DNA from 3 places in the Escherichia fergusonii ATCC 35469 genome. Region 3 is predicted to be linked to each of the others. Evidence: predicted binding sites of a transcription regulator. Region 3 holds the regulator's gene; each other region holds the start of a gene.
The links. The regulator PurR, encoded in region 3, represses purine synthesis genes. The targets are predictions, from matches to a motif close to CANGCAAACGTTTGCNTG.

Region 1 (3,286 bases), 730 kb from region 3:
GGATCATCTGAATGGCAGCGGCCAGTTTCCCGACACAAGAAAGCAGAATAGCGATAATCGCCGCACCGCCGATGACCCAGGTACTGTAGACGCGAGTAATGGCCATGACACCAATGTTTTCACCGTAGGTGGTATTCGGCGTAGAACCAAAGAAACCAGAAATCACGGTCGACAGGCCATTAGCAAACATCGAACGGTGCAGACCCGGATCACGGATCAGATCTTTTTTCACGATATTCGCCGTTACCACCAGATGACCGACATGTTCCGCAATCACCACCAACGCTGCTGGCAGAATCGTAAGAATAGCAAACCACTCAAAACGCGGCGTATAGATAGTCGGTAATGCAAACCAGTGGGCGTTCACAATTGGTGTGGTATCAACCATTCCCATCACAAACGAAAGGGCATAACCCACCAGCACACCGATAAGAATCGGGATTATCGCCAGGAAACCACGAAACAATACGGACCCCAGTACCGTGACTGACAGCGTCACCAGGGAAACAAAAATCGTTTTACCATCAGGTGCCTGACCTTCTGCTGGCAGTAACCCGGCCATGTTCGCTGCAACGCCCGCCAGTTCAAGACCAATGACGGCAACGATTGCGCCCATGGCAGCTGGTGGGAACATAACATCCAGCCAACCAGTCCCTGCTTTCTTCACAATAAAAGACACCAGGCAAAACAGTACACCACACATGATAAAACCACCCAGTGCCACTTCATAACCTAACGGCAGCAACAGCAAAACCGGGGAGATAAAAGCGAAACTGGACCCGAGATAGGCGGGGATTTTTCCTTTACAGATAAAGAGATACAGCAAGGTTCCGATGCCGTTGAATAACAGAACGGTTGCCGGATTAATATTAAACAGAACGGGCACCAGTACAGTTGCACCAAACATGGCGAACAGGTGTTGCAAACTAAGCGGGATTGTCTGTAAAAGCGGCGGTCTTTCACTCACCCCGATAGCACGGCGCGTCATAGTGTTTTCCTCTACGATTAAGTTTATTAGCGTTTTAGTCAAAAAAAAGCCGACTCTTAAAGTCGGCTAAGAAAGAATTTATTATTTATTTCGTACCAAAAATTTTGTCACCGGCGTCGCCAAGACCCGGAATGATGTATCCGTGCTCGTTCAACCCCTGATCGATAGATGCTGTATAGAGTTCCACGTCCGGGTGGGCTTTTTCCAGCGCCGCGATACCTTCCGGCGCGGCAACCAGCACCAGCACTTTAATGCTGCTGCAGCCCGCTTTTTTCAGCAGGTCGATGGTGGCAATGACAGAACCACCGGTTGCCAGCATTGGATCAACGATCAGCGCCATACGCTCATCGATATTGGAAACCAGTTTCTGGAAATACGGTACTGGCTCAAGGGTTTCTTCGTTACGGTACATCCCGACCACACTGATACGTGCGCTCGGTACGTTTTCCAGTACGCCTTCCATCATGCCAAGACCAGCACGCAGGATCGGTACAACGGTAATTTTTTTGCCTTTGATTTGATCGACTTCAACCGGACCGTTCCACCCTTCAATCGTAACCTTCTCGGTTTCCAGGTCGGCGGTCGCTTCATATGTTAACAGGCTGCCAACTTCCGAGGCGAGTTCACGAAAGCGTTTAGTGCTAATATCGGTCTCACGCATCAGCCCAAGCTTGTGTTTGACGAGTGGGTGTTTCACTTCCACGATCTTCATACTCTTCTCCTATCCTCAGACGAGTGGCAACCTAAAAAAAAATCGACGGATTATACCGCTTTTCATCCTCGCCGCAATACATTGAAGACATGATATCGATCAATCATTCATCTGCTGGTTAAAAAATAGCAGATAAAGCATGTTCAACACAGGCTCGCAAACGTTTGCTTAGCCTGATAGAATTGCGCCGAAATTATTCTGTTAACGCTAGTAAATGCGTGGGGACCTAAGCAGTGACCGAAAAAACCTCTCTTAGCTATAAAGATGCCGGTGTTGATATCGACGCAGGTAATGCTCTGGTTGATCGAATCAAAGGCGTAGTAAAGAAAACGCGCCGCCCGGAAGTCATGGGTGGTCTGGGCGGTTTCGGTGCGCTGTGCGCTTTGCCGCAAAAATATCGTGAACCGGTTTTGGTTTCCGGCACTGATGGCGTTGGCACCAAGCTGCGTCTGGCGATGGATTTACAGCGTCATGACACTATTGGTATCGACCTGGTAGCGATGTGCGTCAACGATCTGGTGGTACAGGGTGCTGAACCTCTGTTTTTCCTTGATTACTACGCGACCGGCAAACTGGATGTTGATACCGCATCTTCCGTTATTAGCGGTATCGCGGAAGGCTGCCTGCAATCTGGTTGTGCTCTGGTTGGTGGTGAAACCGCAGAAATGCCAGGTATGTACCACGGCGAAGATTATGACGTTGCCGGTTTCTGCGTTGGAGTGGTGGAAAAATCAGAAATTATCGACGGTACGAAAGTAACCGATGGCGATGTACTGATTGCTCTTGGTTCCAGCGGTCCGCACTCCAATGGTTATTCGTTGGTGCGCAAAATACTCGAAGTCAGTGGTTGCGATCCACAAACCACGCAGCTCGCTGGTAAACCATTAGCAGACCACCTGCTGGCACCGACTCGCATCTATGTGAAATCGGTACTGGAATTGATCGACAAGGTTGATGTTCATGCTATTGCTCACCTGACGGGGGGTGGCTTCTGGGAAAATATTCCTCGCGTACTGCCAGAAAATACTCAGGCAGTAATTGATGAATCCTCCTGGCAGTGGCCGGAAGTGTTTAACTGGCTGCAAACTGCGGGTAACGTCAGCCGCCACGAAATGTATCGCACCTTTAACTGTGGCGTCGGCATGATCATCGCTCTGCCAGAAGCGGAAGTCGAAAACGCCCTCGCCCTGCTCAATGCCAACGGTGAAAAGGCCTGGAAAATTGGGGTGATTAAAGCCTCTGATGCCGAACAACGTGTGGTTATTGCTTGATGAATATTGTGGTGCTTATTTCCGGCAACGGAAGCAATTTGCAGGCAATCATCGATGCCTGCAAAGTCAATAAAATCAAAGGCACCGTACGGGCAGTCTTCAGCAATAAGGCCGACGCGTTCGGCCTTGAACGTGCCAGGGAAGCGGGTATCCCAACGCATGTATTGTCAGCGAATGATTTTGCTAACCGCGACGCTTTTGACAAGCAACTTATTGCTGAGATTGACAACTACACGCCCGATGTTGTGGTGCTGGCGGGTTTTATGCGTATTTTAAGCCCGACATTTGTGGAGCATTACGCAGAAAAGTTGCTGA
Region 2 (3,286 bases), 560 kb from region 3:
TACGAATGGCAAAGGCACCACCTGCCGTACGCTGGAGTCGATTCTGATGGCGGCAGGGTACAAAGTGGGCGTCTACAGTTCGCCGCATCTGGTGCGTTATACCGAGCGCGTTCGTGTGCAGGGCCAGGAATTGCCGGAATCGGCCCACACAGCCTCTTTTGCGGAGATTGAATCGGCACGCGGTGATATTTCCCTGACCTATTTCGAGTACGGTACGCTGTCGGCGTTGTGGCTGTTCAAACAGGCACAACTAGACGTGGTGATCCTGGAAGTAGGGCTGGGCGGACGTCTGGATGCAACCAATATTGTCGATGCTGATGTTGCGGTGGTGACCAGCATTGCGCTGGATCATACCGACTGGTTGGGGCCAGATCGCGAAAGCATTGGTCGTGAGAAAGCAGGGATTTTCCGCAATGAAAAACCGGCAATTGTCGGAGAGCCTGAAATGCCTTCTACCATTGCTGATGTGGCGCAGGAAAAAGGCGCACTGCTACAACGTCGGGGCATTGAGTGGAATTATTCCGTCAGCGACAATGACTGGACGTTTAGCGATGCTTACGGCACGCTGGAAAATCTGCCGTTGCCGCTTGTCCCGCAACCGAATGCCGCAACGGCGCTGGCGGCACTGCGTGCCAGCGGGCTGGAGGTCAGTGAAAATGCCATTCGCGACGGGATTGCCAGCGCAATTTTGCCAGGACGTTTCCAGATTGTGAGCGAGTCGCCACGCGTTATTTTTGATGTCGCGCATAATCCACATGCGGCGGAATATCTCACCGGGCGTATGAAAGCGTTACCGAAAAACGGGCGCGTGCTGGCGGTTATCGGTATGCTACATGATAAAGATATTGCCGGAACTCTGGCCTGGTTGAAAAGCGTGGTTGATGACTGGTATTGTGCGCCACTGGAAGGGCCGCGCGGTGCCACGGCAGAACAACTGCTTGAGCATTTGGGTAACGGCAAATCATTTGATAGCGTGGCGCAGGCATGGGATGCCGCAATGGCGGACGCTAAAGCGGAAGATACCGTGCTGGTGTGTGGTTCGTTCCACACGGTCGCACATGTCATGGAAGTGATTGACGCGAGGAGAAGCGGTGGCAAGTAAGTTTCAGAATCGGTTAGTGGGTACGATCGTGCTGGTGGCGCTGGGGGTGATTGTACTTCCAGGGTTGCTGGACGGGCAGAAAAAACATTATCAGGATGAGTTCGCGGCTATCCCGCTGGTGCCAAAAGCGGGCGATCGCGATGAGCCTGATATGATGCCAGCCGCCACCCAGGCGCTGCCGACGCAGCCGCCGGAAGGCGCAGCGGAAGAGGTGCGGGCAGGTGATGCTGCCGCGCCGTCGCTCGATCCGGCCACTATTGCAGCCAATAACACCGAGTTTGAACCGGAACCTGCACCGGTCATCCCACCGAAGCCGAAACCGGTGGAGCCGCCTAAGCCGAAGGTTGAAGCACCACCTGCGCCGAAGCCGGTCGTGGAAGAAAAAGCCGCCCCGACGGGTAAAGCCTATGTTGTACAACTGGGGGCACTGAAAAATGCCGATAAAGTGAATGAGATTGTCGGTAAGCTGCGCGGTGCCGGTTATCGGGTTTATACGTCGCCATCCACGCCAGTGCAGGGTAAAATTACCCGTATTCTGGTTGGGCCGGATGCCTCGAAAGATAAGCTGAAAGGTTCGCTGGGTGAGTTGAAGCAACTTTCTGGCTTAAGCGGCGTGGTAATGGGTTATACACCGAATTAATACGGTCTTGTCTGATGCGACGCTGGCGCGTCTTATCAGTCCTACGCAGGAGTAGAACCGTAGGTCGGATAAGGCGTTTACGCCGCATCCGACACGCATTGTCCGATGCCGCAAAGGCATAAAAAGTCGATGGCGTTGAATATTTTTTCAGCGCCATTTTTATTGATGCGCGGGAAGGAAATCCCTACGCAAACGTTTTCTTTTTCTGTTAGAATGCGCCCCGAACAGGATGACAGGGCGTAAAATCGTGGGACACATATGGTCTGGATTGATTACGCCATAATCGCGGTGATTGCTTTTTCTTCTCTGGTTAGCCTGATCCGCGGCTTTGTTCGTGAAGCGTTATCGCTGGTGACATGGGGTTGTGCTTTCTTTGTTGCCAGTCATTACTACACTTACCTGTCAGCCTGGTTTACGGGCTTTGAAGACGAACTGGTTCGAAATGGGATTGCCATTGCGGTACTGTTTATCGCTACCCTGATCGTTGGTGCTATCGTGAACTTCGTGATAGGCCAGCTGGTAGAGAAAACGGGGTTGTCAGGCACCGATCGGGTGCTGGGCGTCTGTTTCGGTGCGTTGCGCGGTGTGTTGATTGTTGCTGCCATTCTCTTCTTTCTCGACTCCTTTACCGGGGTGTCGAAAAGCGAAGACTGGAGCAAATCACAGCTGATCCCGCAGTTCAGTTTTATCATCAGATGGTTTTTTGATTATCTGCAAAGCTCGTCAAGTTTCTTGCCCAGAGCGTAAGTGCTCTGAGATGTGGCTTAACGAGGAAAAAGACGTATGTGCGGTATTGTCGGTATCGCCGGTGTTATGCCGGTTAACCAGTCGATTTATGATGCCTTAACGGTGCTTCAGCATCGCGGTCAGGATGCCGCCGGCATCATCACCATTGATGCCAATAACTGCTTCCGTTTGCGTAAAGCGAACGGGCTGGTGAGCGATGTATTTGAAGCTCGCCATATGCAGCGTTTGCAGGGCAATATGGGCATTGGTCATGTGCGTTACCCCACGGCTGGTAGCTCCAGCGCCTCTGAAGCGCAGCCGTTTTACGTTAACTCCCCGTATGGCATTACTCTTGCCCACAACGGCAATCTGACCAACGCTCACGAGTTGCGTAAAAAACTGTTTGAAGAAAAACGCCGCCACATCAACACCACTTCCGACTCGGAAATTCTGCTTAATATCTTCGCCAGCGAGCTGGACAACTTCCGCCACTACCCACTGGAAGCCGACAACATCTTCGCCGCCATCGCCGCTACAAACCGCTTAATCCGCGGTGCGTATGCCTGTGTGGCGATGATTATCGGCCACGGTATGGTTGCTTTCCGCGATCCTAACGGTATTCGTCCGCTGGTACTGGGGAAACGTGATATTGACGAGAACCGCACAGAATATATGGTCGCTTCCGAAAGCGTTGCGCTCGATACGCTGGGCTTTGAGTTCCTGCGTGATGTCGCCCCAGGCGAGGCGATTTACATCACTGAAGAAGGGCAGTTGTTTACCCGTCAGTGCGCTGACAACCCGGTCAGCAATCCGTGCCT
Region 3 (3,286 bases):
TTTGACGGGTGATTTCAAAAATTTTGTAGGCAGAATATGTGGTCTGAATACTCTCTTGAAGTGGTTGATGCGGTGGCGCGCAATGGCAGCTTTAGCGCAGCAGCACAGGAATTACATCGAGTGCCTTCTGCCGTCAGCTATACCGTAAGACAACTGGAAGAATGGTTAGCGGTGCCTCTTTTCGAACGCCGACACCGTGATGTAGAACTGACTCCGGCGGGAGCATGGTTTCTGAAAGAGGGGCGATCTGTTATCAAAAAAATGCAGATCACGCGACAACAATGCCAGCAAATTGCCAATGGGTGGCGAGGTGAGTTGGCCATCGCGGTGGATAACATTGTTCGTCCAGAACGTACACGTCAATTGATCGTCGATTTTTACCGTCATTTTGACGATGTTGAATTGCGCGTATTCCAGGAAGTCTTCAATGGTGTCTGGGATGCACTGGCTGACGGACGTGTGGAACTGGCTATAGGCGCGACACAAGCGATTCCTGTAGGGGGGCGCTATACGTTTCGCGATATGGGAATGTTGAGTTGGTGTTGCGTGGTTGCCAGTCATCATCCACTGGCAGCAATGCCGGGGCCATTAAGTGATGATACGTTGCGCAACTGGCCCTCGTTGGTGCGTGAAGACACATCAAGAAATCTACCAAAACGTATTACCTGGTTGTTGGATAACCAAAAAAGGGTAGTGGTACCGGACTGGGAGTCTTCAGCTACCTGTATTTCCGCTGGGTTATGCATGGCGATGGTACCTACGCATTTTGCCAAGCCGTGGATCGACAGCGGTAAATGGGTAGCGCTACAGCTTGAAAATCCATTCCCGGACGCTGCCTGTTGTCTTACCTGGCAGCAAAACGATATGTCACCAGCGCTCGCCTGGTTGCTGGATTATCTGGGAGACAGCGAAACGCTGAATAAAGAGTGGTTGCGGGAGCCAGAATCGGCTCCCACAAAGACATCTTAACGACGATAGTCGCGGAAAGGACCATCTGCGACAGAACGACGTTCAATCAGGCGCGGATGTACTTCAATGGATTGCGGTTCTTCACGCTTATTCACAATACGGTCCAGCAACATGTTGAATGCTGTTTCGCCCAGTGAATCTTTTGGCTGGTGAATAGTTGTCAGTGCTGGCGTGAAGTAACGGGCGTTGCGCACGTTATCATAACCGATCACTGAAATATCTTGTGGTACACGCAGGCCCATTTCATCGGCAGCACACAATGCACCCATGGCCATGATATCGCCACCACAGAAAACTGCCGTGGGGCGATGCGTTTGCGCAAGAATCTGCTGCATTGCGCGATAACCAGATTCTGGTTCGAAATCTCCCTGTACGATCCAGTTTTCCGGCACTTTAATCAGCGCTTCTTCCATCGCTTTCATAAAGCCTGCCAGACGACCCGCGCCGGTATTACGTTCCAGAGGTCCGGGGATTACGCCGATATCGCGGTGTCCACGTTCAATCAGGTAACGACCTGCCATGTATCCGCCTTCAAAAGCGTTATCAATCACGGCATCGGTGAAATCAGCTTTTGCCTCACCCCAATCCATGACCACCATTGGGATGTGGCGATACTCTTCCAGCATGGTGAGCAAGGGCTCTGGATATTCAGAACACATTACCAGCAATCCATCCACGCGCTTTTGCGCCATCATGGAAAGGTAAGCACGTTGCTTTTCCAGGTTGTTCCAGGCATTACCCAAAATCAGCGTGTAGCCTTTCTGGAAGCAGTTTTTCTCAACCGCTTCAATGATTTCCGCAAAATAAGCAGCTTCACTACTGGTTGCCAGCAGGCCGATTGACTTGGTGTGGTTAACCTTCAGACTTCGAGCAACGGCGCTCGGAGAATAATGCAATTCTTTGATTGCTGCCCAGACGGCATTACGGGTTTCTTCCGCAACAAAGCGTGTTTTGTTGATTACGTGTGAAACAGTTGTAGTGGAAACGTTTGCTCGCTTCGCTACATCTTTGATTGTTGCCATTACATCTCACTCCAGACCCGATCCATAACTCCATTAAATGCCAGGTAAACGTTTGCCTTTACACACCCTGAGCGCAACGTCAGGGTTGCGGCACGCCGGAAAATACGACACGGAACGACAGGAAGGGGTCAATGGCCGGTACGCTATACTTGTAAGCGTGGAATTTTGGCCGATCTTGACCAAAAGGGGAAGTGCTAAAAACAGTTATCACGCTAAATGGCGGGAGATTTTTAGCCAAATGTATGCAAAAATGCGCTACATCACTTTTTGTGTGGGAATAAAAAGGAGAAAACTTGATGAGCAATGATCTGAAATACTCTTTAATTACGACCTTAATCGTCCTCGCTTTGATCGTTGCGGGTGGTCTGACCGCAGCTCTGCACTGATTTTTACCCCGAGGGAGAATTCTCTCCCTCATTCGCTCTTCTCCAATTGTTAGCAAATCTGCAAAAGTGTTTTGTAAATTTGTTATTTTCATTATTTTGTGATTGATGTCATGCTTTTCTCCACTTACTTAGGTATCGCGTAAAACGCGAAGACGTGGAGTCGAAGCATGAAGATAAATTATCCCTTGCTGGCGCTGGCAATTGGCGCATTTGGTATTGGGACAACGGAATTCTCCCCAATGGGCTTGTTGCCTGTGATCGCTCGTGGTGTGGATGTCTCCATACCTGCGGCTGGTATGTTGATTAGTGCCTATGCCGTGGGAGTCATGGTTGGTGCGCCTTTAATGACATTGTTACTTTCTCATCGCGCCCGACGTAACGCCCTGATTTTTCTGATGGCAATCTTTACGCTTGGTAATGTACTTTCTGCGATTGCGCCAGATTACACCACATTAATGTTGTCACGTATTTTGACCAGCCTTAACCATGGCGCCTTCTTCGGTCTTGGTTCGGTTGTCGCTGCAAGCGTAGTGCCTAAGCACAAGCAGGCGAGTGCCGTTGCCACGATGTTTATGGGGTTGACGCTGGCTAATATTGGTGGCGTACCCGCAGCCACCTGGCTTGGTGAAACAATTGGCTGGCGAATGTCCTTTATGGCAACGGCAGTGTTAGGGGTGGTTTCAATGGTCAGTCTTTGGTTCTCTTTACCAAAAGGTGGGGCAGGGGCACGGCCAGATGTCAAAAAAGAACTGGGTGTGCTGTTACGACCGCAAGTGCTCTCAGCACTGCTGACCACGGTACTGGGCGCGGGGGCCATGTTTACGCTCTATACCTATATCTCTCCTGTATTACAAACCATTACCCATGCGACGCCTGTGTTCGTAACGGCAATGCTGGTGTTGATTGGTG

Region 1: the regulator PurR is predicted to act here: its motif matches at 1,854-1,871, upstream of purM (phosphoribosylformylglycinamidine cyclo-ligase).
Region 2: the regulator PurR is predicted to act here: its motif matches at 1,928-1,945, upstream of cvpA (colicin V production protein).

The regions. Positions count from the first base shown of each region.
Region 1 covers NC_011740.1:692,729-696,014, reverse strand. Annotated here, with positions in the region: gene uraA (uracil permease) at 1-988, opposite strand, end outside; gene upp (uracil phosphoribosyltransferase) at 1,074-1,700, opposite strand; gene purM (phosphoribosylformylglycinamidine cyclo-ligase) at 1,934-2,971, shown strand; gene purN (phosphoribosylglycinamide formyltransferase) at 2,971-3,286, shown strand, end outside.
Region 2 covers NC_011740.1:865,229-868,514, forward strand. Annotated here, with positions in the region: gene folC (bifunctional tetrahydrofolate synthase/dihydrofolate synthase) at 1-1,102, shown strand, start outside; gene dedD (cell division protein DedD) at 1,092-1,742, shown strand; gene cvpA (colicin V production protein) at 2,001-2,489, shown strand; gene purF (amidophosphoribosyltransferase) at 2,526-3,286, shown strand, end outside.
Region 3 covers NC_011740.1:1,422,061-1,425,346, forward strand. Annotated here, with positions in the region: gene punR (DNA-binding transcriptional activator PunR) at 37-969, shown strand; gene purR (HTH-type transcriptional repressor PurR) at 966-1,991, opposite strand; gene cydH (cytochrome bd-I oxidase subunit CydH) at 2,288-2,377, shown strand; gene EFER_RS07015 (MFS transporter) at 2,545-3,286, shown strand, end outside.